DNA from 2 places in the Roseateles sp. FW301-B2 genome. Region 2 is predicted to be linked to the other one. Evidence: predicted binding sites of a transcription regulator. Region 2 holds the regulator's gene; the other holds the start of a gene.

Region 1 (14,339 bases), on a different contig from region 2:
ATAGGCACCCGCCACCACGAACTCGTGCGGCACGCCGGCGGCGCTGAACTGGCCGCGCCAGAACTTGCCGAGCTCGAAGGGATGGTCCACCAGTTCGTCGTAGTCGGCCGCCTCGTAGCTGGCCTTGCCGCGGCCCGCGCGCATGCCGGTGGCCACCTGCCAGCCGGGCAGCAGGCCGGCCAGGTCGATGCCATGCGGCTCGCCCTCGCGCCCATGCACGCGCAGGCACAGGCTGGTGCCGTTGAAGAAACCGCGCTGGGCATCGAGAAAGGCCGCACGCACCGAGGTGTCGAAGGCATAGACCTGGTAGCTCAGCACCAGCGCGGCACGGCCGCTGCAGCGCACCTGCCAGGCGCATTTGCTGGTCTGATGCACCGGCAGTTCGCGCTGGCCCTGGCGCGCGCGCAGGCCGCTCAGGTGGCGTGCAAACTCGCGCACCATATAGCTGCCCGGAATCCACACCGGCAGGCTGAAGGCCTGCTCGGCGGACGGCGCGGTCACCGTCAGGGTGACGCGGTACAGATGCGCTTGCGCGTCGGCAATCTCGATCTTGTAGTGGATCATCTCAGGGCCTGTTAACACTGCGTTTGCCCGTGCGAACGGGGCCGGCAGGGCCCAGGTCTAGGCGGACGACGCTGCCCAGGCTTTCTGCCTGGGCAAGGAGTTCAACGACGAGATGGGCCCTGCCAGCCCCGTTCCCTTCGGGTTGCCACCAGAACAGCCGTGCACGTCGTTGCAAAGCCTCGCCGGGGGAGCGACCCCGGCTTCGGTTTGCGCCTAGTTCACGGCTGTTCTGGTGGCAACGCATCGGGCAAGCGCAGTGTTAGCAGGCCCTAACTACCGGCCGCCCCCAGGAAGCAGCTCAGCGCCGCCACGCCGCTGAGCCGGAAGCGCAGCGTCAGCCAGGCACTGGCGCCCAGTGCGGGATAGCTGCGGCGGTCCACTGCATAGCAGGCGATCAGCATCACCCCATGCACCACCAGGCCGGCATAGGGCGGCATCACCACCGCGATCCAGGCGATCAGCGCCGGCACCACGCCCCAGACGAAGGGCTGCGGCGATGGAATGCTCTGCCGGAAGCCCAGGCCCCAGTGGATGCCACCCAGCAAGGAGATCACCACGGCCGCGTAGGCGGACAGCGCGGCCGTCACATAGGGATGGGCATCCTCGCGCACCAGCCAGACCAGCAGCGCGCCGAACACAAAGGGCAGCAGGCCCAGGTAGCCGAGCCGCAGCGCGACGGGATTCAAGGGCAGGTTGCCGGATACAGCAGCAGGCATGAGGGGCGGATCCGCGGGTGGTTCAGGACTTGATGGATTGCAGGCGGCGCTCGACCTGCTCGGCGCTCAGCGCCCCGGGGGCACGCGTGCCGTCTTCGAAGATCACCGCCGGCGTGCCGTTCACATGATGCTTGCGGCTGAAGGCGAGGTTGCGGTCGATGGCGCTGGCGTCACAGGCCTCGGCGCCCGGCTTGGGCAGCGGCGTGCCTTCCAGCATCCAGTTGCGCCAGGCATTGGTCTGGTCCTTGGCGCACCAGACGGCACGCGATTTCTCGGGCGAGTCGCCGCCCAGGATGGGGATCACGAAGGTGTAGACGGTGAGGTCCTTGACGTCCTGCAGGCTGCGCTCGAAACGCTTGCAGTAGCCGCAGTTCGGATCGGCAAACACCGCGATGCGGCGCTTGCCATTGCCGGTCTTCCAGACGATGGCGTCCTTCAGCGGCAGGTTGGCGAAATCGATCGCGGTGAGCTTGGCCACGCGTTCCTCGGTGAGGTTGCGGCGGCCCTTCAGGTCCAGCAACTCGCCCTCGATTAGGTATTGGCCGGTGGCATCGGTGTAGCGGATCTCGTTGCCGATGCGGATCTCCCACAGCCCGGGCATGGGCGAGGGCTTGACCTCGTCGATCTTGGGCGCGCCCACCAGGCGTTCGCCCAGGCTCTTGCGGATCAGGGCCTCGTTGGCATGGGCAAGCAGGGGCGCGAGCGCCAGCGCGGCGGTGCAAATCAGGGAAAGCTTCATGGTGGTGCTCGGTAGAGAATCGGTGCGAGGGCGGTTCAGGCGCCCAGCGCCCTGGAGGTCAGCCAGCGCTTCAGCGGGCCGATTTGATTGAGGAGGCTCAGGCCCTGGTTGCGCAGGCCGCGCAGCGCCGGCGCCTCGCTGGCAAAGCCCTTCAGCAAGGCATCGGTCAGCTCGCCCATGGCCCAGGTGTCGAACTGGCGCCGGCGCACATAGCGGCGCAGCAGGCGCTCGTCGCCCAGCGGACGCCAGGGCTCGCGCGCGGCGATCACGCTGGCCAGCGCCGCCACATCGGCCAGGCCCAGGTTCAGGCCCTGGCCGGCCAGCGGGTGCACCAGATGGGCGGCATCGCCCAGCAGAACCCAGCCGGGGCCGCAGACCGGCTCGGCGCGCGCCAGGCTCAGCGGCCAGGCGCTGCGCTGGCTGGCCAGCGTGAGCGTGCCGGCCGCGCCGCCGCTGGCTTCCAGCAGGGCGGCTTCAAACTCCGCCGTGCCGGCCGCCATCAGCTCATCCGCGCGCTGCTTGGGCAGCGACCAGACCAGGCCGTAGGAACAGCCGGGCTCGGGCCGCTCGAAGGGCAGCAGCGCCAGCACATCGGGCGAACGGAACCATTGGTGGGCCACGCCCTGGTGCGGCTGGCTGGCGCGCAGGCGTGCGGCAATCGCGCTGTGGCCATAGGCATGCACGTCGAAGCGCACGCCCAGGACCGCGCGCGAGGCCGAGTCGCGCCCTTCACACAAGGCCTGCAACTCGGCCGGCACCGGCGCATCGACCAGGCGCACATGGGGCGAGAAGCGCAGCGCGGTGGCGAGCTCGGCCTCCAGCGCGGCGGCGTCGACGATATAGGCCAGCTCGCGCACGCCTTGCTGCCAGGCGCTGAACTCCAGCAGCGCGCCGGCGGCATCGCCGCGCACCTTCATGTCGTAGACGGCTGACACCGCGTCGGCCGGCAGCGCGTCCCAGACGCGCAGCTCGCGCAGCAGGGCCACCGAGGCGGCGTTCAGCGCATAGGTGCGCACGTCCTCGCGCGGCGCCGCCGACGCGCCGCTGGGCTCGGGCTGGCCCAGCAGGGCCACGCGCAGACCACGCGCCGCCAAGGCCAGCGCCAGCGCCCGCCCGACGCAACCGCTGCCGCGCACCAGGATGTCAAATCGTTCCATGGAGCTCATTGTAGGCAAGCCGACTAAAATACCGCCTTTGCCTCCCGGCCAGCCTGCTCCTTCCTGCTTGGCCCCTTTCGAAAGCGTCCCTCATGAGCCTCAAATGCGGCATCGTGGGCCTGCCCAATGTGGGCAAGTCCACTCTTTTCAATGCGCTGACCAAGGCCGGCATCGCCGCCGAGAACTATCCCTTCTGCACCATCGAGCCCAATGTGGGCGTGGTGGAACTGCCCGATCCGCGCCTGCAGAAGCTGGCCGAGATCGTGCAACCCGAGCGCATCCTGCCCGCCATCGTGGAATTCGTGGACATCGCCGGTCTGGTGGCGGGTGCCTCCAAGGGTGAGGGCCTGGGCAACCAGTTCCTCTCGCACATCCGCGAGACCGACGCCATCGTCAACGTGGTGCGCTGCTTCGAGGATCCCAACGTCATCCACGTGAACGGCAAGGTCGATCCGATCTCCGATATCGAGGTGATCCAGACCGAACTCTGCCTGGCCGACCTGGGCACGGTGGAGAAGAGCCTGCACCGCTACAACAAGGTGGCGCGCGCCGGCGACAAGGAAGCGATCGCGCTGGTCAAGGTGCTGGAGAAATGCCAGGCCGCGCTGGACCAGGCCAAGCCGGTGCGCGGCATCGACTTCAGCAAGGAGGAGCTGACCATCCTCAAGCCGCTGTGCCTGATCACCGCCAAGCCGGCGATGTTCGTGGGCAATGTGGCCGAGGACGGTTTCGAGAACAACCCCTTCCTGGAGCGCCTGAAGGAATACGCCGCGGCCCAGAACGGCCCGGTGGTGGCGATCTGTGCCAAGACCGAGGCCGAGCTCTCCGAGATGGAGGACGAGGACAAGGCCATGTTCCTGGCCGAGATGGGCCAGGACGAGCCCGGCCTGAACCGCCTGATCCGCGCCGGCTTCAGCCTGCTGGGCCTGCAGACCTACTTCACCGCCGGCGTGAAGGAAGTGCGCGCCTGGACCATCCACAAGGGCGACACCGCACCGCAGGCGGCCGGCGTGATCCACACCGACTTCGAGCGCGGCTTCATCCGCGCCCAGACCATCGCCTACGAGGACTTCATCGCCTACAAGGGTGAGCAGGGCGCCAAGGACGCGGGCAAGATGCGCGCCGAGGGCAAGGACTATGTCGTCAAGGATGGCGACGTGCTGAACTTCCTCTTCAACGTCTAGTCTGACACCGTCCTTTCGCATGGCGTCGCGCCATGCCGACAGTCAAACGCCCGGCCCGTTCAGTCTTCTGGCGCCGGGCGTTTTTGCATTAGGCTCATGGCGCAGTGGCACCGCCCTGCCACCGAGCCCTCCCCTTCTTCATGCCGCCTCCGTTCCTCACCTGGGCCCTGCGCAGCCTCTTGCTGGGCCTGGCCTACGCCCTCATCAGCGTGCTGGCGCTGCGCCTGGCGTTGCCGCCCAATTACGCCACCCCGCTCTACCCTTCGGCGGGCCTGGCGCTGGCCGCGCTGCTGTGCTGGGGCTGGCGCATGGTGCCGGCGGTGGTGCTGGGCTCCTTTGCCGCCAATGTGCTGCTGGCGATGGAGCGCGGCCATCCCTCGCTGCTGGGGCCGGCGCTGATCGGCGTGGGCGCTGGGCTGCAGGCCTGGGTGGGCGCCTGGGCCGTGCAGCGCCTGCGCGGCGCGGACCCGGAAGAGCTGAGCCTGACCGAGCCGCGCGACCTGGCGCTGTTCTACGCCCTGGGGGCCGGCCTGTCCTGCCTGATCAGCCCGAGCATGGGCGCGGCAGCGCTGTGGCTCAATGGCGCGGCCACGCTGGCGCAGCTGCCCTCCACCTGGGGCCATTGGTGGGTGGGCGACACGCTGGGCGTACTGATCGGTGCGCCCATCACCCTCACCCTGATCGGCCAGCCGCGTGCCACCTGGGCGCCGCGGCGCATCAGCGTGGCCCTGCCGATGCTGGCCGCCACCCTGCTGATGGTGCTGGCCACCTCCCAGGTGATCAGCTGGGAGACACAGGGCCAGCGCCAGGCCTTCGAGCGCGATGCGCTGGCGGCCGCCAACGCGCTGGAGACCGCGCTGCAGGAGCCGCTGCAGGCGCTGGCAGCCAACCAGGTGCTGTTCAGCATCTACCCGAACCTGAACCGGCGCGAGTTCGAACGCGGCAGCGTGGCGCGGCTGGCCACCGGCAGCCGCCTGCTGGCGCTGGGTTGGGCGGCCAGGGTGGGCCCCAGCGAGCTGGCGGCCTTCGATGCGGCGGCCCGCCGTGACGGCCTGGCCGACTATCGGGTACATGAGCGCCAGCGCGCGGGCGATCTGCGCATCGCCACCGACGAGGACAAGCTGGCGATCCGCCTGATCGAGCCCCTGCAACGCAATGCCAGCGCGCTGGGCGTGAACATCCGCGCGATTCCGCAGGCGCGCCCCGCGCTCGACCACGCCGCGCGCACCGGCCTGCCCGCGGCCACCGCCGGCTTCCGGCTCTCGCAGGACAGCGCCGACAACACCGGCGTGGTGCTGTACCAGGCGGTCTATGCGGGCGAGCCGGGTGAGCCGGACAATCAGGCGCTGCGCCAGCAGGCCTTGCGCGGCATGGTGTTCGCGACCATCCGCCCCGACCAGGTGCTCGACACCGTGGTGCGTGCCAGCGCACCCTACCTGGCCTTCTGCCTGGTGGATACCGACCCGCACACCGCCCGGCCGCTGCTGGCCGGCAAGCCGGGCTGCGCGGCGCAGACGCTGCCACCCCTGAGCCGCGTGCACAAGCTGCAGTTCTCCGGCCGGGCCTGGGAATTGCGTGCCTGGGCCGCCGGCCCCATGCCCAGCCACGACGGCATGGGCAGCCTGCTGTTCGCCGTGGTCGGCCTGATCAGCACGGCCCTGCTGGGTGCCCTGCTGCTGACCGTGACCGGTCGCGCCAAGCGCATCGCCGACCTGGTGACCGAGCGCACCGCCGAGCTGCGCCGCGAGGTGCAGGAACGCGAGCGCGCGGCCGAGGCCCTGCACGCCAGCGAGGAACGCTTTCGCAACATCTTCGAACACGCGGCGGTCGGGCTGGTGTTCACCGATCTGCGCGGCGTGCCGCAGCAGGTGAACCCCTATTTCTGCCGCCTGGTGGGCTTCAGCAGCGCGGAGCTGATGCAGCGCTCCAGCATCGCCATCACCCATCCGGACGACCGCGCCGAAGACCTGCGCCTGGGCCGCAGCCTGTTGCGGGGCGAGATCGACAGCTATCGCCGCAACAAGCGCTACATCACCAAGTTCGGGCAGATCGTGCAGGTGCGCGCCCTGGTGAGCATGCAGCGCGATGCCCGCGGCGAGCCGTTCCGGTTGGTGGGCGTGGTGGAAGACGTCACCGACCAGCTCAGGCTGCGCGAGCTGGAGCGCGCCCGCAGCGCCGCCGAGGCCGCCAACCAGGCCAAGAACGAGTTCCTCTCGCGCATCAGCCATGAATTGCGCACCCCGCTCAACGCCATGCTGGGCTTCACCCAGCTGCTGGAACTGGGCGGCGAGCAGCAGCTCAGCGAGCAGCAGCGCGGCTGGCTGGCGCAGATACGCGCGGCCGGCTGGCATCTGCTGGAGATGATCAACGAGACCCTGGACTGGTCGCGCATCGAGACCGGCGCGCTCAAGCTCGAGCTGGCCCCGCAGGCGCTGGAACCGCTGCTGGCGTCGACCTGGGCCATGCTGGAAGCCGACGCCGCCAAGCGCGGCATTGCCTACAGCGTGGAACTGGCGGCCGACGCGCAGCAGGTCTACGCCGATGCCACGCGCCTCAAGCAGGTGTTCACCAATCTGCTCAGCAATGCCGTCAAGTACAACCACCCGCAGGGCCAGGTGCGGGTGAGCAGCCGGGCGCTGGGCGATGAGCGCATCGAAATCACCGTGGCCGACACCGGCCTGGGCCTCAGCGAGGCGCAGCAGGCCCAGCTGTTCCAGCCCTTCAACCGGCTCGGGCGCGAGCTCAGCCAGGCCGAGGGCACGGGCATCGGCCTGGTGATCTGCAAGCGCCTGGTGGAAGCGATGAACGGCAGCCTGACGGTCCGCAGCGCGACGGGCCAGGGTGCGAGCTTTGTGCTCGACCTGCCCGCCAGCGCCGGCGCCATGTCCAGCGCCGCGGACTGAGCACAATGGCCGGGCCGCCGCGGTTTATTGCCGCGGCAGGCCCGGCCCGGCTAGGCACAATAGCGGGCAGCGCGTCCAACCATCGAACCATCCCAAGCCTTCGCCCCATGAGCTCTACCGAACTGGCCACCCGCCCCAACCAAGCGCTGACGCTCGCCGACGATCACAAGTCCTTTGCCAGCCGGCAGTTCCTGACCTTCCGCATCGGCGCCGAGGAATACGGCATCGACATCCTGAAGGTGCAGGAGATCCGCTCCTACGAGGCGCCCACCCGCATCGCCAACGCACCCGCCTTCGTCAAGGGCGTGGTGAATCTGCGCGGCGTGATCGTGCCCATCGTGGACCTGCGCCTGCGCCTTGGCAGCCCGGCGGAGTACAACGCCTTCACCGTCTCCATCGTGCTGAACGTCTGCTCGCGCGTGGTCGGGGTGGTGGTGGACTCGGTGTCGGACGTGCTGGAACTGGGTGCCGACGCCATCAAGCCGGCGCCCGAGGTGAGTGCCGCCATCGACACCCGCTTCGTCACCGGCCTGGGCAAGGTCGGCGAGCGCATGCTGATCCTGCTCGACATCGAAGGCATGGTGGGCAGCCCGGATTTCGGTCTGATCGACTGATCTGAGACCGGTTTCCGCGCAGAAAGTTAGTGCGTACCCTCGCTGAAAGCGTTGAAATAGCTGAGCAAATTTGCTTCTCGGCGACATTTAGCACTCATTCGCCATGAGTGCTAATATTATGGACGTCGAGCCATAGCGGCTGGGAGAGGTAGAAAGCCATGAGCATGATGTCCAACGCCACTGCACTGCAAGTACGCGACCCCTGGGCGCTGCTGCCCTCGCTGGGCAATCTGGATGCCTATATCAGCGCCGTCAACCGCCTGCCCTTGTTGACCCCCGAGGAGGAGCAGTCCTTCTCGCGCCGCCTGCGCGAGCATGGCGATCTGGAAGCCGCCGGCCGGCTGGTGCTCTCGCACCTGCGCCTGGTGGTGTCGATCTCGCGCCAGTACATGGGTTACGGCCTGCCTCAGGGCGACCTGATCCAGGAGGGCAATGTGGGCCTGATGAAGGCCGTCAAGCGCTACGACCCCGACCAGGGCGTGCGCCTGGTGTCCTACGCCATGCACTGGATCAAGGCCGAGATCCACGAGTACATCCTGCGCAACTGGCGCATGGTCAAGGTGGCCACCACCAAGGCGCAGCGCAAGCTGTTCTTCAATCTGCGCTCGATGAAGCACAGCCTGAAGGAAGATGCCGCCGAGGGCCAGACGCACCGCAACACGCTCACCGAAGCCCAGGTGGACCATGTGGCCCGCGAGCTCAACGTCAAGCGCGAGGAAGTGCTGGAGATGGAGACCCGCATGGCGGGTGGCGACGTGGCCCTGGAGCCCCAGACCGATGACGACGGCGAGAGCTTCGCCCCCATCGCCTACCTGGCCGACGACAGCCAGGAGCCGACGCGCGTGCTGGAAAGCCGCTCGCGCGACGCGCTTGCCGGTGACGGCATTTCGCGCGCCCTGGCGGTGCTGGACGAGCGCAGCCGTCGCATCGTCGAAGAGCGCTGGCTCAAGGTCAACGACGACAGCAGCGGCGGCATGACCCTGCATGACCTGGCGGCCGAATACGGCGTCAGCGCCGAGCGCATCCGCCAGATCGAGGTGGCGGCAATGAAGAAGATGCGCAAGGCCCTGGCCGAAACGGCCTGAGCGCGCCGATCGCCCTTCCCCATGCAAAAGGCCCCTCGCGAGGGGCCTTTGTCCTTATGAGCGCTCGTTCAGCAGCAGCTTGATGTCGTCGGCCAGCGCCTGGGCGCCGGCGCCATAGCGGGCGAACACGCGCACCCGGCCCTGGGTGTCGAAGATGAAGCTGGCGGCGGTGTGGTCCATGGTGTAGCTCTCGGGCGTCTTGCCAGGCACCTTGGCGTAATAGACCTTGAACTCGCGCGCCGCATCCTTGAGCTGCTCGGCATTGCCGCGCAGGGCCACGAAGCTCGGGTCAAAGCTCGTCATATAGGGCTTGAGCAGTTCCGGCGTGTCGCGCTCGGGATCGACGGTGATGAACACGCCCTGCACCCGTTCGCCATCCGCGCCCAGCGACTTCTTCACCTGGGCCAGTTCGGCCAGCGTGGTGGGGCAGACATCGGGGCATTGGGTGTAGCCGAAGAACACCACCACCACCTTGCCCTTGAAGTCTGCCAGGCTGCGCGGCTTGCCATCCTGGTCGGGCAGGCTCAGCTGGCGGGCATAGCTGGCGCCGCTCAGGTCCACGCCGCGGAAGGCGGGCTTGGCCGCGCCCCCGATCTGGTCGCAGGCCGCCAGCGTCAGCGCGCTGAGGGCCGCCAGGAACAGTCGTCTCGTGGTGTTGCGTTGCATCTCAGGCGATCCAGGGCATCAGGTAATGGTCCAGCAAGAGCGCCGCGAACAGCAGCGACAGGTGCAGGATGGAGAAGCGGAAGGTGGCGCGCGCCAGCTCGTCCGAATACTGGCGCCAGAGCTTGAAGGCGTAGGCGCAGAAACCCAGGCCCAGGGCCAGCGCGCTGGCCAGATAGATCCAGCCGCTCATGCCGGTGAGGAAGGGCAACAGCGTGGCCACCAGCAGGATCCAGGTGTAGAGGAAGACCTGCAGCCGCGTGAACTCCGAGCCATGCGTGACCGGCAGCATGGGCAGGCCGGCCTTGCGGTAATCCTCGGTGCGGTAGAGCGCCAGCGCCCAGAAATGCGGTGGCGTCCAGAGGAAGATGATGAGGCACAGCATGAGCGCCTCGGGGCCCACCTCGCCGCGCAGCGCCGCCCAGCCCAGCACCGGCGGCATCGCGCCCGAGGCGCCGCCGATGACGATGTTCTGCGGCGTCATCGGCTTGAGGATGACGGTGTAGATGACCGCGTAGCCGACGAAGGTGGCGAAGGTCAGCCACATCGTGAGCGGATTCACCCACACCCACAGGATGGCCGAGCCGATGCCGCACAGCAGGGCCGAGAAACTCAGGGTCTGCACGCGGCTGAGCTCGCCCTTGGCGGTGGCGCGCCAGGCGGTGCGCTTCATCTTCGAGTCGATCTGCTGCTCGATCAGGCAGTTGAAGGCAGCGGCCGCGCCGGCCACCAGCCAGATGCCCACGGTGGCGGCCAGGATCACGCCCCACTCGGGGCCGCTGGGCCAGCCGGGCACCGCCAGCGCCATGCCGATGACCGCGCAGAACACGATCAGCTGCACCACGCGCGGCTTGGTGAGCTGGTAGAACTGCTGCCAGCGCGAGGGCGCGCCGGGGGCAGCGAGGGTGGTGGGGGTCGTGGACATGGGAAGCGTCTATCGTAGGGCAGCGGCGCGCTGCGCTGCGTGCAGGCGCGCCAACATGAAACTCAGGATCAGCAGCAGGGCCGCGGCCCCGCCGGTATGGGCCAGGGCGGCCAGCAGCGGCCAGTCCAGCACCACGTTGGAGAGGCCGGAGAGCAGCTGCCAGCCGGCCACCAGCAGCAGGCGGCGTGCCCACAGCGGGCCCTCGGGCAGCGGCCGGCGGTGCCAGCGCCAGGCCAACCCCAGCAGCGCCGCGAACACCAGCAAAGCGCCGATGCGGTGGCTCATGTGGATGGCCGTGAGGGCCGTGAACGGCAGCCAGCCACCGTCGTGGCCCACGCCCAGCGCGCGCCAGAGCGTGAAGCCATGCTCGAAATCCATCGCCGGCCACCATTGGCCCTGGCATTGCGGGAACTCGCTGCAGGCCAGCACTGCGTAATTGGTGCTGACCCAGCCGCCCAGGCTGACCTGCAGCAGCGCCAGCGCCAGCAACGCCCAGGCGGCCAGGCGCTCGCCGGCCGGCCAGGCCAGCGGCCGCGGCGCATAGGCCTCGGCCTGCCAGGCCAGCAGCATCAGGAGGCCCATGGCGCCCAGCAGGTGCAGGGTGACGATGGCGGGGAACAGCTTCATCGTCACGGTGAGCGCGCCGAAGGCCCCCTGCATGCACACCCACAGCAAGGTGACGGTGGGCCACCAGGGCGAGATCGGGCGCGCCGCGCCGCGCCGTGCCTGCCACCAGCTCAGCACGCACAGCACCAGGATCAGGAAGCCGACCCCGCTGGCCAGGTAGCGATGGATCATCTCCACCCAGGCCTTGCCATGCGTCACCGGCCCGCTTGGCATGGCGGTCTGGGCGGCGTGAATGTCGACGCCGGCGCCTAGCGGCGAGGCGCTGCCATAGCAGCCGGGCCAGTCCGGGCAGCCCAGGCCCGAGTCGGTCAGGCGCGTGAAGGCACCGAACAGCACCAGGTCAAAGGTGAGGAACAGCGTCAGCAGGGTCAGCGCGCGCAGGCGCGGGCCCAGGCCGGCACCGCGATGGCGCAGCCGCCACCACAGCAGCGGCCCGGCACCGATCAGGGTGCCCAGCAGCAGCAGGCGCAGCCAGGGGGTGAAGTCGAAGGCGTTCATGGCAGGCGGGGCGGCGGCGATCAGCGTCCGGGCTTGTCCCAGCCGGCATTGGCCTTGAGGAGGCGGTCCAGGTCCTTCTTGACCTTTGACGGGTCGGGCTGCACCGGCGAGCGCATCATCCAGCGGCCCATCGGGTCGATCAGGAACAGATGCTCGTTCAGGCCATGGCCCTCGGCCGGCTTCAGCCAGGCCTGGATCTGGGCGCGCGGCGCGCGCAACACCGTCACCGGCACGCCGGCGCTGACGGCGGCAAGCACCTCGGGGCGCAGCGGCTGGTCATCGGGCACCAGCCAGAGCTTGTCGATCTTGTCGCGCTCCTTGCCCATCATCTCGCGCAGCTGGCGCTGCATGAAGAGCAGGCGCTCGCAGGCGCTGTCGCAATGCGCATCCTGCACCAGGGTCAGCAACCATTGGCCCTTGAGCGATTCGGCCGGCACCGGCTGGCCGCGCAGGTCCTGCAGGCTCAGGCTGGGCGGCAGGTCCAAGGTGGGCGTGATCAGCTCGCCATAGGCCTTGCCGCGCGGCTGCAGCACGTAGAAGGTGAAGTAGGACGCGAGCACCGGCGCGGCGCACACCGCCACCACCAGCAGCATGCGCAGGCGGCCGGCGCGCTGCTGCGCGTTGGCGGCACCGGCCATCGCGCCGGGCTGGGGCTGGCTGTGCACCGTGAAGGACAGCGGCGCGTCGGCCTGCTCAGGCGATGGGGCGGCGGCGCCGGGGACGGATGACTTGGAACCAGACATAGAGACCTAGAAGCAGCGCACAGAGCGCGAACCATTGAAAGGCGTAACCGTAATGCTTGTGGATGTCGACGGCCGGGGCCGGCCAGTCGCGCAGCAAGCCATCGTCGGCAGCCGCAGCCCGCGTTTGCAGCAGCGCGGCCGGCAGCAGCGGGATGCCGAGCTCGGCCGCATAGGCATCGGGTGCCAGATTCTGCCGGATCGCGCCGGCGCTGCCCTGGCCCAGCTCGTACAGCCTTGAGGGCGACGCGGCCAAGCGCCCCTCGACCTCCACCTCGCCGGCCGGCGTGGCCAGCGCCGGCAGGCGCGTGCGGTCGGCCTGGTCGCGCGGCACCCAGCCGCGTTGCACCAGCAGCGACTCCGCGCGCCCCGCCAGCCGCAGCGGCGTGACGACGAAGAAGCCGACCCGGCCATCCATCGGACGGTTGTCCAGAAACACCGTCTTGTCGGCCAGCCAATGGCCGCGCAACTGCGCGCGCCGGTGCAGTTGCTGCGCATCGCCGCGCAGCTCGGCATTGCCCAGCGGCGCCTGCTGGCCGCGCTGCGCGATGGCCTGTTCGAGCGCACGCTTCTGTGCCGCCCGGTCGAGCTGCCAGAAGCCCAGCGCGGCGGTGATGGCCATGCCCAGCAGCGTGCCCAGCAGCACGATCAGGCGGCGTTGCAGCGGGCTTGCCTCAGCCATGATGGGGAATAATGCCGGCCATGAAATTCATCTTCGCGATCGCCTTCATCGGCATCCTCGGCGCACTCGCGGCCGCCGGCCTGTTCATGCTGAAGAATGGCAGGAAGGAACAGCGCGGCGCCAATATGGCGCGCGCGCTGGCGGTGCGCGTGGGCGTGTCGATCGCCCTGTTCCTGTTCATCTGGATCAGCTACTCACTGGGTTGGATACAGCCGACCGGTATCCCCGTCGGCCGCTAACGCCGGGCTTGCAATGAACGAAAAAAGCGCCGCTGCATGCGGCGCTTTTGCTTTGGCATGGCCAGGGGCTGCAGCAGCCCCCATGCTCACATCCAGTAGACGACCACGTACAGGCCCAGCCACACCACGTCGACGAAGTGCCAGTACCAGGCCGCGCCTTCGAAGCCGAAGTGGCGGTCCTTGGTGAAGTGGCCCTTCTGCAGGCGCAGGGTGATGAACAGCAGCATCAGCATGCCCACGAAGACGTGGAAGCCGTGGAAGCCGGTCAGCATGAAGAAGGTGGAGCCGAACACGCCCGAGCTCAGCTTGAGGTTGAGCTCATGGTAGGCATGCGAATACTCGTAGCCCTGCACCACCAGGAAGGTGATGCCCAGCAGCACCGTGATCCACATGAAGGCGATGGTCTTGCTGCGATTGCCGTCCAGCAGGGCATGGTGGGCGATCGTCAGCGTCACGCCCGAGGTCAGCAGCAGCGCGGTGTTGACCGTCGGCAGGGGCCAGGGGCCCACCGTGCTGAAGGCTTCCACGGTGCCGGCGGGCGAGGCGGTCAGGCCGGCCGCGACGCTGGGCCACAGGCCCTTGAAGTCGGGCCACAGCAGCGCATTCTCCAGGCTGCCCAGGGTCGGCACCGAGTGCACGCGCGCCCAGTACAGCGCGCCGAAGAAGGCCGCGAAGAACATCACTTCCGAGAAGATGAACCAGCCCATGCTCCAGCGGAACGAGACGTCGATGCGCTCGCTGTAGAGGCCGCCTTCGCTTTCGCGGATGGCATCGCCGAACCACTGCTTGAGCACGAAGGCCCACCACAGCAGGCCAAAGGCCAGCGAGTAGGCGCCCCACTGGTGATCGTTGATCCACTGGCCAGCGCCCAGGATCACGAAGAACAGGCCGATGGCGGCCATCACCGGATGCCGCGAGGGCCCGGGCACGAAGTAATAGGGAGTCTTCCCCTGAGTCGTCGCAGCCGACATGATGCTTCTCTCCTCGAACTTCAAACTTTGCA
Region 2 (14,339 bases):
GGCAGCGTTCAACTCTTGCGAGTGGGACGACATCGAGGATCAGTTTGCAACTCCGACGGACCCATTCATGGTCGAGATTGAGAGGCAGTACTAGATGAAGACTAGCCTCAATGTAAGACAAGTGCCCCAGCAAGCCAGCTTAGCTAGCGTGCCAGAGTGAATGCCGAGCTATCCGCACGCATTTGAGCGCGCAGTGCACTGAGGTCGTCATGGACGCCGCGGAGCGCCGCGGTCAACCACGCATCCCTACGCAGCTGACAGCGCCGGATGTCACTGATGATCTGCGAGTAGGTTTCCATTGACATCTTGGATGGGCAAGCCATCCTTGGCCCTAGCCGTGCCTCGAGCTTGCGTTGCTTCAGCCACATGCGCCCGCAGAAGTCGATACGCTGACTGCGGTAGCTGACCACCCTGCACTTGCTGCAGGCAATGCGAGAACGGCCAAGCAGCAGGACGGCCACGCGGCGCTCGCAACCCGGGCACGAGAACCACGGGCGAGATCCGCCGAAGTTGCAAGCAGTCTCAAGAACGGGCACCGCGCTCGTCGTAGAGTTTGTCGCGACACCGTAGTTCAGCGCCAGCCGATCACCAAGCGCTTCAATGCGCAAGGTGGCCAGGGTCCTGTCGGTCCCTGACTCCACCCATCGGCACTGCCACGATCCACCGCGCAACATGCCGGCGCGGGCGAGCATTCGGACGTCCAAGCGACGGAAGTCCTCCGCTCTCGCCCTTCTAGCCGGGCGTCCTGCACCCGGGCGGCTTCCGCCTCGGCTCATGGTCAGCGTCCTATGAATACGAAATCAACTGGGCCGATGGAAACCGCGTCAACTTGGATCCATCAGGCAGCCAGCGACTCCCGGCGCTGGCTGCCCTTGCCCTTGCTGATGAAGATCGACGTGCTGGAGCGCAGGCGCTGCTTGCGCTCCGGTGGCGTCGCCAGCCCGAGCGCATGGACAAAAGCCACGGGGTGTCGCTCAATCAAGTCACGAACCGCAGGCCACACCAGGCTCTTCAGACTGGTGTCGTTGCGGCTGTTCAGTTCCTTGATCACAGCCTTCGCCATGCGCTGCTTGTCAACACCCAGCAGCCGGTCAGGGTACGCATCAAAGCCGAAGGGCACCGCAACTTCTTTGCAGAAGTCGCGCCGCATAGCGAGGAAGCGTGGCCCGGCGCCGACCGCATCGCTGCCAGTCATTCGCCCGTTCAGGAGCGGCAGCACCAGAGCATGCATATGCACTGCAGACTCGTCGCGGTGCACAACTGCACTGAGCATGTTGTCGCTTCCACCAAAGCGCTTGCAGATCCACGCACAGCTTGCCTCGAAGAACTCCGTCTCATTGACGGGGCGGCCGCTGGGCAGGCTCACCACAATCTCCACCGCGCGGACCGCATCCTTACGCAGCTTGGTTATGCCGGCACCCGCCATCATCAAGAGCGCGTGCGATGCGACCCCCTCAGGCGTGTCGGCGCCGCGCAGCACGGCATTGAGCCCACTCCGAGTGGCATCGATGTGACCACCAGGAGCCTGCTCAGCCTCGATGCGGCGCAGATTGTGCTTCGCCGCGATGCAGACGATGCCGGATCCCTTGAGCTTCTTGAGGCGCAAAACGACGCAGCTCATGCTTCACCTCCGAGGAACGCCCAGTGTCCATTTCGGCGAAGCAGATTTCGGAACAACTTCGAGGCGTGCGCGAACAGTTGCCCGTGATCACACAGCGCGTGGTAGTAACTCACGTATCCAAACCAGCGGTGCCTGAAAAATCGGTCCGGCCGCATAAGTTCTTCCATCACCCTAACTCCCAAAGGTGTTAGCGCATATTGGTAACACTGATGCTGCCGGTAGCCAGCATCGCTTGAGCCACGCCAATGACGTCCGCTCCAGATGAGTGGCCAAGCAGCCGGCCTCCGTCGGCTGCCCACACGGTAGCCTTGCGAATCAAGGCTTTGGATCAGCGCCGGTCCATTGGAAACCGCTGCGAGTTCATCAAGCTCCTCGCGATTGATACCCCCAACGCTCAATGCAACCAGTGCACGGAACTGTGCAATCGAACGGGGCCCCATGGATGAGTCAAACAACAAAGCTGGGGCGGCCTCGCCGGTCATTTCACCCTGCCAGATCAGCATGCGCTCACCCCCACCAACTTGCGGATGGACGCAACGGACCAAGCTAGCCGCCCGTTAATACGCGACGGTTGCAGCGGGCCGTTCTGCTTGCAGGCCCACAGACGCAACGTCTGGGGTGAACGGTTGAGATGTTGCGCCGCCATGTTGGTCGGCAGCGTGGCGCGGAACTCTTGGTCCAGCGGGAGGATCACGTATGGGCTATTCATCAATTGCTCAAAGTACGCATTGGTCAGTGCGCTGGGCGGCATTAGGCACTATTTCGAACAATAGGGGTAAGCCTTGTCCGCAGGAGTCAGAGACTCGAAACTCAACAGGCGTCACTAGGCCTGCGCCCGCCTACACGCTCCCCCCAACAGATGCACTTCGAGACCAAACCCTATGACAGAGCATAGGCATCTAGCGGGCCGAATATCGTGGTCAGTCGAGCAGCTTGGGCCTCGCCACACGCGATCAGCGTCAGGCCACATGCACCGAGAGCAACAGCCGAGCAATTGACGGCAACCCACTTCATGACCTCGCCATGTCCCTCAGGTGTCCCCAGGGACTCTCCGGGGACTCCCCACAGACTAGGTGCGGTGTCCACCACCGGAACAGGTAGAGGACTCGCGTCGCCAGGTCGGTGCCTTGTGGCGCTGGCCCCCAGCGCTGCCGCACAACCACGCCAAAGGACCTGTCTGTGCAAGCATGGCGTAGGACGGCTTAGCCAAGGCCGGCAGGAAAGCAGAAACCCAGGCGCAGCGTCTACGTGGCGTCTACGTCTGCGGTTTTCACTGGGCTCGGGATCATCCGAAAATCGAGAGAACCCCGATGGATATTGGTAGGCCGTGCAGGACTTGAACCTGCGACCAAAGGATTATGAGTCCTCTGCTCTAACCAACTGAGCTAACGGCCCTGAGTGACCCGGCCGGCGCCAGGAGCGCGGATTGTATAGGGCAGTTGGCAGCGACCTACTTCTGCGACAGCGCGTTGCTGACCATGCGCGAGGTGATGTCGACGATCTGGATCATGCGGTCGTAGGCCATGCGGGTGGGGCCGATCACGCCCAGGGTGCCCACCACCTGCCCATCCACCTCGTAGGGCGCGGAGACGATGGAGAGCTCCTCGAAGGGCACGACCTGGCTCTCGCCGCCGATATAGATGCGCACGCCCTCGGCGCGGCTGGAGACGTCGAGCAGGCGCATCAGCTGGGTCTTCTGCTCGAACATCTCGAACAGGCGCCGCAGGCTGCCCATGTCGTTGTTGAAGTCCTGCACGGTGAGCAGATTGCGCTCGCCAGAGATCACCACGCGCTCTTCCTCATGCTCCAGTGCCTCGGTGCCGACCTGCACGGCGGTATTCATCAGCAGGCCGATCTCGCCCTTCAGCGCATCCACTTCGCTCCTCAGGCGCTCGCGCACCGCCTCCAGGGTGAGGCCGGCGTAATGGGCGTTGAGGCGGTTGCTGGCCTCGGCCAGCTCGGCCTGGTTGAGATCCTGCGCGGTGAAGATCACGCGGTTCTGCACATCGCCGTCGGGCGAGACCATGATCACCAGCACACGCCGCTCGCCCAGGCGCAGGAACTCGATGTGGTGGAACACGCTGGGCTTGCGCGGCGCGGTGACCACGCCGACAAAGCTCGACAGGCTGGACAGCAGATGCGCGGCGCTGGCGATCACGCGCTGCGGCTGGTCGGGCTGCAACTGCGTCTCGATCGGCCGCGCGTCCGCACCCAGCAGGGCCGGCTGCGCCGTCAGCATGGTGTCGACGAAGAGGCGATAGCCGCGCGCGGTGGGAATGCGGCCGGCACTGGTGTGCGGGCTGGCGATCAGGCCCAGTTCCTCCAGATCGGCCATCACATTGCGTATGGTCGCGGGCGAGAGCTCCAGGCCCGAGGCCTTGGACAGCGTGCGCGAACCCACGGGCTGACCGTCCGCGATATAGCGTTCGACCAGGGTTTTCAGCAGTGATTTGGAGCGCTCGTCGAGCATGGTTTTCATTGTACGGACAGGCCCGCCATGTTCCGCAAGTCGTCGCAACCCTGTGGTGTAATTCTGCGCATGGCCAAGCGATTCCGTCATGTGGCGTTAGTGGGCAAGCACCAGGCCAGGGGCATACGCCCTGTGCTTGAGGAGATTGCCGAGTTCGTGGCCGGCCTCGGCCTGGAAGTCTCGCTGGAGCGCGAGACCGCCCTGAACACCGGCATCACCGCCTTCGACGCCCTCTCCAACGACGAATTAGGCCGCGAGTGCGATCTGGCCATCGTCGTCGGTGGCGACGGCACCATGCTGGGCTTTGCCCGCGAGATGGCAAGACATGGCACCCCGCTGGTGGGCATCAACCAGGGCCGGCTCGGCTTCATCACCGACATCTCGATCGAGCGCTTTCGCGAGGCGCTCGAGCCCATCCTGGCCGGCACCTACGAAAAAGAGCAGCGCGCCATGCTGGAAGGCGCGGTCTGGCGGGATGAGCGCATCATCTTCGAGGGCCTGGCCCTCAACGACGTGGTGGTGAGCCGCGGCGCCACCGCCTCGATGGTGGAACTGCGCGTGGACGTGGGCGACGAGTTCGTGGCCAATCTGCGCGCCGACGGCGTGATCGTCGCCTCGCCCACCGGCTCCACCGCCTATTCGCTGTCGGCCGGCGGGCCCATCCTGCACCCCAGCATCGGCGGCTGGGTGCTGGTGCCGATCGCCTCGCACACGCTCTCCAACCGCCCCATCGTGCTGCCCGACCTGGGCGAGATCCGGCTGGAGATCGTGGCCGGCCGCGATGCCAGCGTGAATTTCGACATGCAGAGCCTGGCCAGCCTGTTGCACGGCGACCGCATCACCGTGCGGCGCTCCAAGCACAAGGTCTGCTTCCTGCATCCGACCGGCTGGAGTTATTACGCCACGCTGCGCCGCAAGCTGCGCTGGTACGAAGGGGTGAGTTGAATGCTGCGGCGCCTGAACCTGCGCGATTTCGTGATCGTGCCCGAACTTGAACTCGACTTCAGCAACGGCTTTGCGGTGCTCACCGGCGAGACCGGCGCCGGCAAGTCCATCCTGATCGACGCCCTGCAGCTCGCGCTGGGCAGCCGCGGCGATGCCGGGGTGGTGCGCGAGGGCGCGGCGCGGGCCGAGATCACGGCCGAGTTCGACCGCCCCGCCTCGCTGCACGACTGGCTCACCGAGGCCGGCTTTGACGGCGACGACGATTGCCTGCTACTGCGCCGTGTCATCGATGCGCAGGGCAAGAGCCGCGCCTGGATCAATGGCAGCGCCGCCACGGTGGCGCAGCTGCGCGAGCTGGCCGACAGCCTGCTCGACATCCATGGCCAGCATGCCTGGCAAGGCCTGACCCGCGCGCCCGCGGTGCGCGCCCTGCTGGACGGTTATGCCGGCATCGAAACCGCGCTGGTCACCAAGACATACGCCGACTGGAAGCAGGCCAGCGAGGGCCTGGAGGCGGCGCAGGCGCGCCAGGGCGAGCTGGCGCGCGAGCATGAACGCCTGAGCTGGCAGATCGGCGAGCTCGATCGCCTGGCGCCCGGCGCCGATGAATGGGACGAGCTGAACGGTGAACACCAGCGGCTCTCGCATGCGCAGTCGCTGATGGATGCGGCGCGCAAGGCGCTCGAAGCTCTCAGCGAGGCCGAGCTCAATGCCGAGGGCCTGACGCAACGCGCGCTGGACGATCTGCAGGACGTGCTGGCCTACGACGCCCGCCTGCAGCCCGCCGTCGAGGCCTTGCAGGGCGTGCAGGCGCAGCTGCAGGATGCCACGCACACGCTCAGCGCCTATTTGCACGGCGCCGACATGGAGCCCGAGCGCTTGCAGGAGCTGGACGAACGCCTCTCCGCCTGGGTGGCGCTGGCGCGCCGCTACCGGCGCCAGCCGGCCGAGCTGCCGGCCCTGCTGCGGGAATGGAAGCAGGAGCTTGCGGCGCTGGACGCTGCCAGCGATCTGGCCGCCCTGCAGGCCGCGCTGGAGCGGACGCGCCAGGCCTATGAACAGGAAGCGCGGCGCCTCAGCGCCGCACGCGCCAAGGCGGCGCCGCAGCTCGCGGCCGCAGTCACCCAGGCCATGCAGCTGCTGGGCATGGCCGGCGGCAGTTTCGAGATCGCCCTGCTCAAGCAGGAACAACCGCAGAGCTTCGGCCTGGAGTCGGCCGAATTCCTGGTGGCGGGACACGCCGGCAGCACGCCGCGGCCGCTGGCCAAGGTGGCCTCGGGCGGCGAACTCTCGCGCATCGCGCTGGCGATCGCCGTCACCACCTGCCAGCAGCAGGACAGCGGCGCCGGCACCCTGATCTTTGACGAGATCGATGCCGGCGTGGGCGGCGCCGTGGCCGAGACCGTGGGCCGGCTGATGAAGCAGCTGGGGCGCGAGCGCCAGGTGCTGGCCGTTACCCACCTGCCCCAGGTGGCCGCCTGCGCCGACCAGCATTTCGTCGTCTCCAAGGCCCTGCGCGCCGGCGTCACCTGCAGCGATGTGCAGCCGGTGCATGGCGAGGCGCGCGTGGCCGAGATCGCCCGCATGCTGGGCGGCGAGCGCCTCTCGTCCACCAGCATTGCCCACGCGCAGGAGATGCTGGATCTCTCCAACACCGGCGCGGCAGCGCGCAGCAAGAAGGCCAGGTCATGAGCAGCAATAGCAAGCGGGGGGCCGAGGCCAAGCCAGCGCCGCAAAGCGATGTGGTGCTGGTCACGGGCGTGTCGGGCGGCGGCAAGTCCATCGCCATGCATGCGCTGGAGGACGCCGGTTTCTTCTGCGTGGACAACCTGCCGCCCGAGCTGCTGCTGGAATTCCTGACGCTGGAAAAGCAGCGCGGCAAGCGCCGCGTCGCGATCGCGGTGGACGTGCGCAGCGCCGGCTCGCTGCCGCACCTGCTGCCGCTCATCAAGCAACTGCGCACCGAGGGTGTGGGCCTGCGCTCGATCTTCCTGGACGCCAATACCGACACCCTGATGCGGCGCTTCTCCGAAACGCGCCGCCCGCATCCGCTGCGTCAGGCCCAGCAGGACGGCGAGGATGCGCACCGCATCCTGCTGGACGCGATCGAGCTGGAGCGCGAGCTGCTGGCGGCGCTGCGCGTGGAGTCAACGGTGATCGACACCAGCCAACTGCGGCCCGCGCAATTGCGCGCCTGGGTGCGCGATCTGGTGGTGGTGAGCGGCACCTCGCTGACCCTGGTGTTCGAATCCTTCGCCTTCAAGCATGGCGTGCCCAGCGATGCCGATTTCGTCTTCGACGTGCGCGTGCTACCCAACCCCTATTACGACCGCGAGCTGCGTCCGCTGACCGGCCGCGATGCGCCGGTGGCCGAGTATCTGGAGGCCCAGCCCGAGGTGCGCCTGATGCTGGGCCAGATCGGTGCCTTCATCTCGCAATGGCTGCCCAATTTCGCGGCCGACCAGCGCAGCTACCTGACCGTGGCGATCGGCTGCACCGGCGGCCAGCACCGCTCGGTCTATCTGGTGGAAACGCTGTCCAAGCAGTTCGCCTATCACGGCCAGGTGCTCAAGCGGCACCGCGAGCTGGACGCGAAGTAATCAGCCCGCCTGCTCGTCCTGCAGCAGCAGGACCATGGCCACCACCGAGACCACCGGAAACAGGATCACCATGCCCAGCAGCCAGGGCAGCACGCGGCGGCCGGCATGCTTGAGGGCCACACCCACGAAGCTGATATGGGCGATCACGCAAACCGCCAGACCGAGGCCCCACAGGGTGGCCTTGGCCCCGTCGACCTCGTCCATATTGGCCGCCGAGATCAGAAACCACAGGCAGGTGGCGCCCGCGAGGGCCGCCACCACGGCCGATTCGATCGCGCTCTTGACGGCGGGCTTGGCAGTGCTTTGCATGGTGTGGGGTCGGCTGTCGAGGGGGGCAAGCATACGCCATCCATCCGCCATCAATCCAGCAGGCGCTTGAGCGGCGCCGGCAGCGCATAACTGGCCAGGCGCTCGCGCGCCACCCAGACGCCGCCGCTCAACTCGGGAGCAGGCCCCGCCACCTCGGCGCGGCGCGGATGCAGCACCCAATCCAGATGCGTCAGCGCGTGCTGGATCACCGGCAGCACCTCGGCGCTGGCGCCCAGGCCGGCAAGTCCGTCCAACTGCCGCTGCAGCGCGGCCTCGTCGTCGAACAGCGGCAGGGTCCACAGCCCCGCCCAGACACCCGTGGCCGGGCGCTGTTCGAGCCAGATGCGGCCCTCATGCTCCAGCCACAACCACCAGTTCTCGCGCCGGCTGCGCTTGAGCTTGCGCGTCTTATTGGGCAGGCGCTGCGGCTCGCCCTGGGCGCGCGCCAGGCACAGCTCGCTCACCGGGCACAGCAGGCATTGCGGCGTGCGCACGCTGCACAGGCTGGCGCCCAGATCCATCAGGCCCTGGGTATAGCTGGGCATGTCGGCGCTGGCGGGCAGCAGCTCGCCGGCCCGCTGCCACAGCAGCTTTTCCTGCGCCGCACTGGCCAGGTCGCCGTCGAAGGCCAGCAGCCTGGACAGCACGCGCTTGACGTTGCCGTCCAGGATGGCGACGCGCTCGCCAAAGCAGAAGGAGGCCACCGCCGCGGCGGTGGAGCGGCCGATGCCGGGCAGGGTCTGCAGGAGTTCGGCGCTGCGCGGAAACTCGCCGCCATGCAGCTCGCAGACGGCCTGGGCGCAGCGGTGCAGATTGCGGGCACGGCTGTAATAGCCCAGGCCCGCCCACAAGGTCAGCACCTCGTCCAGCGGCGCCGCGGCCAGCTCGCGCACGCTCGGGAAGCTGGCGAGAAAGCGCTGGTAATAGCCCAGCACCGTGCTCACCTGGGTCTGCTGCAACATGATCTCGGACAGCCAGACGCGGTAGGGATCGCGTGTGTTCTGCCAGGGCAGCGCGTTGCGCCCATGGCTGCGCTGCCAGGCCACCAAGGTGGGGGCGAACAGGGCTTGGATCGCGGCGGGGTTGGGCTCTTCTTCTCTCATGCGCGGCGCATGCTAACGCGTGAATCAGCGCCTGAGTCAGCGCTTTTGGCAGGACGGGCAGTAATAGGTCGAGCGCTGCCCCTGCACGATGCGGCGTATCGGCGTGCCGCAGACCAGGCAGGGCTCGCCCTCGCGGCCGTAGACCTGGGCCTGCATCTGGAAGCTGCCGGCCACGCCATGCGCGTCCTTGAAGTCGCGCAGCGTCGTGCCCCCGGCCTCCACCGCCTGCGCCAGGATCTCGCGCACCGCCAGGGCCAGGCGGCCGGCACGCGGCCGGCTCAGGCGCTGCGCCTGCAGGCGCGGATCGATGCCGGCGCGGAACAGGGCCTCGCAGGCGTAGATATTGCCGGCGCCCACCACGATGTCGCCCGCCAGCAGGGCCTGCTTGATGGCCACGCGCCGGCCGCTCAGGCCGGCATGCAGATGCGCGCCATCGAAGCGCGCGTCGAAGGGCTCCAGCCCCAGGCCGGCCAGCAGCTTGGCGGCCGGGTCGGCATCCAGGGCATCCGACCAGACCACCGCACCGAAGCGGCGCGGATCGGTCAGGCGCAGGCTGCCGCGGTTGGTGAGCAATTCAAAATGGTCATGCGGCCCGGCCGGCGGCGCATGCTCCCGGAAGGCCAGCGAGCCCGACATGCCCAGATGCAGCAGCAGACCGCCCGGCTCCAGCGGCAGCCAGAGGTATTTGCCGCGCCGCCGCACCTCGCCCACGCGGCGCCCCACCAGACTTTGCGGCGCAACACCCAACGGCCAGCGCAGCGGCTTGCCCAGCCTGAGTTCGAGCACGCGGGCTCCGGCAATGGCGTCGGCAAAGCTGCGGCGCGTGACTTCGACTTCGGGCAATTCAGGCATGACTCATGATACGAGCGACGCCTTGCCTAGAATGACTGCAGGGCCAGCTCGCACGGGCTGGCCCATTCGTTCTCCAGGAGCCCCGCATGCCCGCCTCGAATCGCCGCCCGCCCGCCAAACCGCTGTGGGCGCCGGCCATCCTGTCCGTCCTGATGGGCTGCGCCGCTCCGGCCTGGGCCGCCAGCGAGGCCGACTCCGCACCGGCCGTGATCAGCAATTCGGCGATGGATGCGCCGCTGTTCTACCAGCTGCTGATCGGCGAGCTGGAGCTCAATGCCGGACAGGCCGGCACCGCCTACCAGGTGCTGCTGGACGCGGCGCGCCGCACCCAGGACCAGGCCCTGTTCAAGCGCGTGGTGAGCATTGCCCTGCAGGCACGCGCCGGCGAGCAGGCACTGATCGCCGCCAAGGCCTGGCGCGATGCCTCGCCCGATTCCGTCGACGCCCATCAATCGCTGCTGCAGTTGCTGGCCCTGCTCAACAAGCCGGCCGAGGCTGCCGCGCCGCTGAAGTCGCTGCTGGCCCTGACGCCGGCCGCGCAGCGCGGCGCGGTGCTGGCATCGCTGCCCCAGCTGTTCCAGCGCGCGCCCGAGCCCAAGCAGGTGCTGGCAGGCCTCAAGCCGACGTTGCAGGAGGCGGCCCAACAGCCCGACACCCGCATGATGGGCATGCTGGTGCTGGCCAAGCTGGAGCAGGTGGCCGATGAGGTCGACGACGCCATGGCGCTGATTCGCAGCGCCGCCAGCGAATTCCCAGACGCCGAGGAGCCGCTGATCCTGGCCCTGGATCTGATGGGGCAGCGCGCCGAGGCCGAGACGCTGATCAGGTCGGCCCTGCAGGCCAAGCCCGACAACCACGGCCTGCGCCAGGCCTACGGCCGCGCCCTGGCGCGCGCCCAGCGCCCGGCCGATGCCGCACGCGAGTTCCGCCTGCTGACCGAGCAGATGCCCGACAACCCCTCGTCCTGGCTGGCGCTGGGTTCGCTGGAGCTGGAGCTGGGCCATGCCGAGGCGGCCGACGGCGCGCTGCGCAGCTTTCTGAAACGGCTGGAGGGCGACAAGGCGGCCGAGCCCGAGCTCAGCGATGCCGGCAAGGATGCGCGCCAGCAGGCCTGGCTGCTGCTGGCCCAAGCGGCCGAGATGCGCGGCGAGCTGAAGGCGGCCGAGGCCTGGCTGCTGCGCGTGGATGCGCCGCAGCGCCAGATGGAAACCCAGCTGCGCCGCGCCTCGCTGCTGGCGCGGCAGGGCAAGCTGGCGCAGGCGCGCCAGCTCATCCAGGCCCTGCCCGGCGAGCGCGAACAGGATCTGCGCGCCAAGCTGTTGGCCGAGGCCCAGCTGCTGCGCGATGCACGTGAATGGGCGCCGGCGCTGGACGTGCTGAGCAAGGCCAGCGAGCGCTTCCCGGACGATGCCGATCTGATCTACGAGCGCTCGATGATGGCCGAGAAGCTGGGGCGCACCGCGGAGATGGAAGCGCTGCTGCGCAAGGTGATCGAACTGCGCCCCAGCCACTACCACGCCTACAACGCGCTGGGCTATTCGCTCGCTGATCGCAAGGAGCGCCTGCCCGAGGCGCGCGAGCTGATCGCCAAGGCGCTCAGCTTCGCGCCGCAGGAGCCCTTCATCGTCGACAGCATGGGCTGGGTGGAGTACCGCATGGGCAAGCTCGACGAGGCCGAGCGCCTGCTGCGCCAGGCCTATGGCTCGCGCCCCGACGCCGAGATCGCCGCCCACCTGGGTGAGGTGCTGTGGGCGGCCGGCCAGCGCGACGAAGCCAAGCGCATCTGGGCCGAGGGCAGCAAGCGCGACCCCAAGAACGAAGCCCTGCGCGAGACCATGCAGCGCCTCAAAGCCAAGCCATGAGGCGTGCGCTCGCGCTTTGCGCCTGCCTGGCCCTGGCGGCCTGCGTCAGCGTGCCGCCGCAACCGCAGCCCTATCAGGCCCAGGCCGAGGATCTGCGCCTGAGCGGCCGCCTGAGCGTGCAGGTGGCGGCACTCAACGGCGCCCGCGCCCAGGGCGGCAATGCCGGCTTCGAGCTGCAGGGCTCGGCCAAGGCCGGGCAACTGGAACTCAGCACCCCGCTGGGCAGCCTGCTGGCGCGCGCGCGCTGGAGCGGCAGCGAGGTGCTGCTGCAGACCCCCAGCGATGAACGCCGCTTCGACGATCTCGACGCCCTCACCCGCGAGTTGCTGGGCGAGGCCATTCCCATCGCCGCCATGTTCGACTGGCTGATGGGCCGCCCCTGGCCGCAGGCCGCGCACCTGCGCAGGCCCGGCGACGAGGCCGGCTTCCGGCAACTGGGCTGGGAGGTGGACCTGAGCCGCTACGAGGAGGGTCTGATCCTGGCCAGGCGCAGCACCGAACCCGAGGCCACGCTGCGCGTGCGCCTCGACCCCAAGCCCTGACACGCTGCCATGCAAGCGCTCTACGACGTTCCGGCCCCGGCCAAGCTCAATCTCTTTCTGCATGTGGTGGGCAAGCGGCCCGACGGCTATCACCTGCTCGAATCGGTCTTCGCGCTGATCGACTGGGCCGACACCCTGCACTTCGAGAAGCGCGGCGATGGCCAGTTGCTGCGCCATGACCGGGGCGACGCCCTGCCCGCCGACGACCTCTGCCTGCGCGCCGCGCGCGCCCTGCAGCGCGAGAGCGGCTGCGCGCTGGGCGCCGACATCCATATCGAGAAGCGCCTGCCCGCCGGTGCCGGCATGGGCGGCGGCTCCTCGGACGCCGCCTCCACCCTGCTGGCGTTGAACCGGCTCTGGGGCCTGCACTGGCCGCGCGCACGCCTGCTTCCGCTCGGTCTGAGCCTGGGTGCCGATGTGCCCTTCTTCCTGGGCGGCAGCAATGCCTTTGTCGAAGGCGTGGGCGAAATCCTGCACCCCATCGCGCTGCCCGCCCAGACCCTGGCGGTGCTGAAACCGGCCACGAGCATAGGCACCAAGGAAATATTTTCGTCGCCGCTCTTGCAGAGATCAAAAAGCGTGGCTATAGTAGCGGGCTTTCCTGCACACAATAGCAGCGAAGACAAAACGAGGTCCGACTGGCTTGCCAGCGTGATTCAAGGTTGGGGTCGCAACGATTTGCAAGCCGCCGCCGAGCATCACAGTACCGAAGTGAGTCAGGCGCTGCGACTGCTGCAAGACCGCTTCGGCAACAGCCGGATGACGGGCTCGGGCAGTGCGGTGTTTGCCAGAGTGTCAGGAGAAACGTTGCAAGACGAAGCGCCGCAAGGCGCAGGCATGTCGGACCAGGCCATGGCGACAAATCTGGAGGATCTTCCTCCGGGATGGCTCGGAAAAATATGCCGCAGTTTGGATGCTCATCCGCTTCGCGAATGGGCTGAAGACTGAGTAAAGTTATGGGGTGCTGCAGCTCTGCAGTGTCCTGTGTAGGGGAGTCGCCAAGTTGGTTAAGGCATCGGATTTTGATTCCGACATGCGAAGGTTCGAATCCTTCTTCCCCTGCCAAATTTCTTTTCCACCTCCGGGGCCTTGGCGCCCCGCTCGGCTGGCCAAAGGCCACTGACTCAAAGGATGGCCTGTGCTGCTCAATACCGTCCTCTTCACCGGTAACGCGAACCCGGTCCTCTCCCAAGAAATTGCCACCCATCTGGGCGTGGACCTCGGCAAGGCCGTGGTCGGTCGCTTCTCCGATGGCGAGGTGACGGTCGAGATCCAGCAGAACGTGCGTGCCCGCGACGTGTTCGTGATCCAGCCGACCTGCGCGCCGACCAACGAGAACCTGATGGAACTGCTCATCATGGTCGATGCCTTGAAGCGTGCCAGCGCACGCCGCATCACCGCGGTGATCCCCTACTTCGGCTACGCCCGCCAAGACCGCCGCCCGCGCTCCACGCGCGTGCCGATCTCGGCCAAGGTGGTGGCCAATCTGCTGGAGACCGTGGGCGTCGAGCGCGTGCTCACCATGGACCTGCACGCCGACCAGATCCAGGGCTTCTTCGACATCCCGGTCGACAACATCTACGCCTCGCCGGTGCTGCTGTCGGACCTGAAGGCCCGCAACTATTCCAACCTGGTGGTGGTCAGCCCCGACGTCGGCGGCGTGGTGCGCGCCCGCGCCCTGGCCAAGCAGCTGGGCTGCGACCTGGCCATCATCGACAAGCGCCGCCCCGCGGCCAATGTCTCCGAAGTGATGCATGTGATCGGCGAAATCGACGGCCGCAACTGCGTCATCATGGACGACATGATCGACACCGCCGGCACGCTGGTGAAGGCTGCCGAGGTGCTGAAGGACCGCGGCGCCAAGAGCGTGTTTGCCTATTGCACCCACCCCATCCTGTCCGGCCCGGCGATCGAGCGCATTTCCGGTTCGCACCTGGACGAGGTGGTGATCAGCAACACCATTCCCCTGTCCGACGCGGCCAAGGCCTGCGGCAAGATCCGCCAGCTGTCGGTGGCCTTCCTGTTCGCCGAGACC

Evidence for each region. Region 2 encodes HrcA, which represses chaperone genes, less so after heat shock. Its sites were predicted from a motif close to TTAGCACTCNNNNNNNNNGAGTGCTAA; they were not measured.
Region 1: a site for HrcA is predicted at 7,965-7,991, ahead of rpoH (RNA polymerase sigma factor RpoH). Genes of this name have one in related genera too.

The regions. Positions count from the first base shown of each region.
Region 1 is NZ_JBYTBE010000027.1:7,257-21,595, forward strand. It holds gene AC3WQY_RS17640 (M61 family metallopeptidase) at 1-564, opposite strand, end outside; gene AC3WQY_RS17645 (DUF3429 domain-containing protein) at 834-1,280, opposite strand; gene AC3WQY_RS17650 (DsbC family protein) at 1,303-2,019, opposite strand; gene AC3WQY_RS17655 (FAD-dependent monooxygenase) at 2,055-3,176, opposite strand; gene ychF (redox-regulated ATPase YchF) at 3,269-4,360, shown strand; gene AC3WQY_RS17665 (CHASE domain-containing protein) at 4,501-7,263, shown strand; gene AC3WQY_RS17670 (chemotaxis protein CheW) at 7,371-7,877, shown strand; gene rpoH (RNA polymerase sigma factor RpoH) at 8,042-8,962, shown strand; gene AC3WQY_RS17680 (SCO family protein) at 9,017-9,628, opposite strand; gene cyoE (heme o synthase) at 9,630-10,550, opposite strand; gene AC3WQY_RS17690 (COX15/CtaA family protein) at 10,560-11,675, opposite strand; gene AC3WQY_RS17695 (SCO family protein) at 11,696-12,418, opposite strand; gene AC3WQY_RS17700 (SURF1 family protein) at 12,369-13,097, opposite strand; gene AC3WQY_RS17705 (DUF2909 domain-containing protein) at 13,118-13,336, shown strand; gene AC3WQY_RS17710 (cytochrome c oxidase subunit 3) at 13,423-14,307, opposite strand.
Region 2 is NZ_JBYTBE010000005.1:126,137-140,475, reverse strand. It holds gene AC3WQY_RS05790 (phospholipase D family protein) at 1-94, shown strand, start outside; gene AC3WQY_RS05785 (plasmid recombination protein) at 839-1,621, opposite strand; gene AC3WQY_RS05780 (hypothetical protein) at 1,618-2,124, opposite strand; gene AC3WQY_RS05775 (MerR family transcriptional regulator) at 2,118-2,330, opposite strand; tRNA gene AC3WQY_RS05770 (tRNA-Ile) at 2,940-3,016, opposite strand; gene hrcA (heat-inducible transcriptional repressor HrcA) at 3,072-4,091, opposite strand; gene AC3WQY_RS05760 (NAD kinase) at 4,161-5,036, shown strand; gene recN (DNA repair protein RecN) at 5,037-6,728, shown strand; gene rapZ (RNase adapter RapZ) at 6,725-7,636, shown strand; gene AC3WQY_RS05745 (hypothetical protein) at 7,637-7,945, opposite strand; gene mutY (A/G-specific adenine glycosylase) at 7,996-9,048, opposite strand; gene mutM (bifunctional DNA-formamidopyrimidine glycosylase/DNA-(apurinic or apyrimidinic site) lyase) at 9,085-9,900, opposite strand; gene AC3WQY_RS05730 (tetratricopeptide repeat protein) at 9,987-11,762, shown strand; gene AC3WQY_RS05725 (outer membrane lipoprotein LolB) at 11,759-12,304, shown strand; gene ispE (4-(cytidine 5'-diphospho)-2-C-methyl-D-erythritol kinase) at 12,314-13,252, shown strand; tRNA gene AC3WQY_RS05715 (tRNA-Gln) at 13,293-13,369, shown strand; gene AC3WQY_RS05710 (ribose-phosphate pyrophosphokinase) at 13,443-14,339, shown strand, end outside.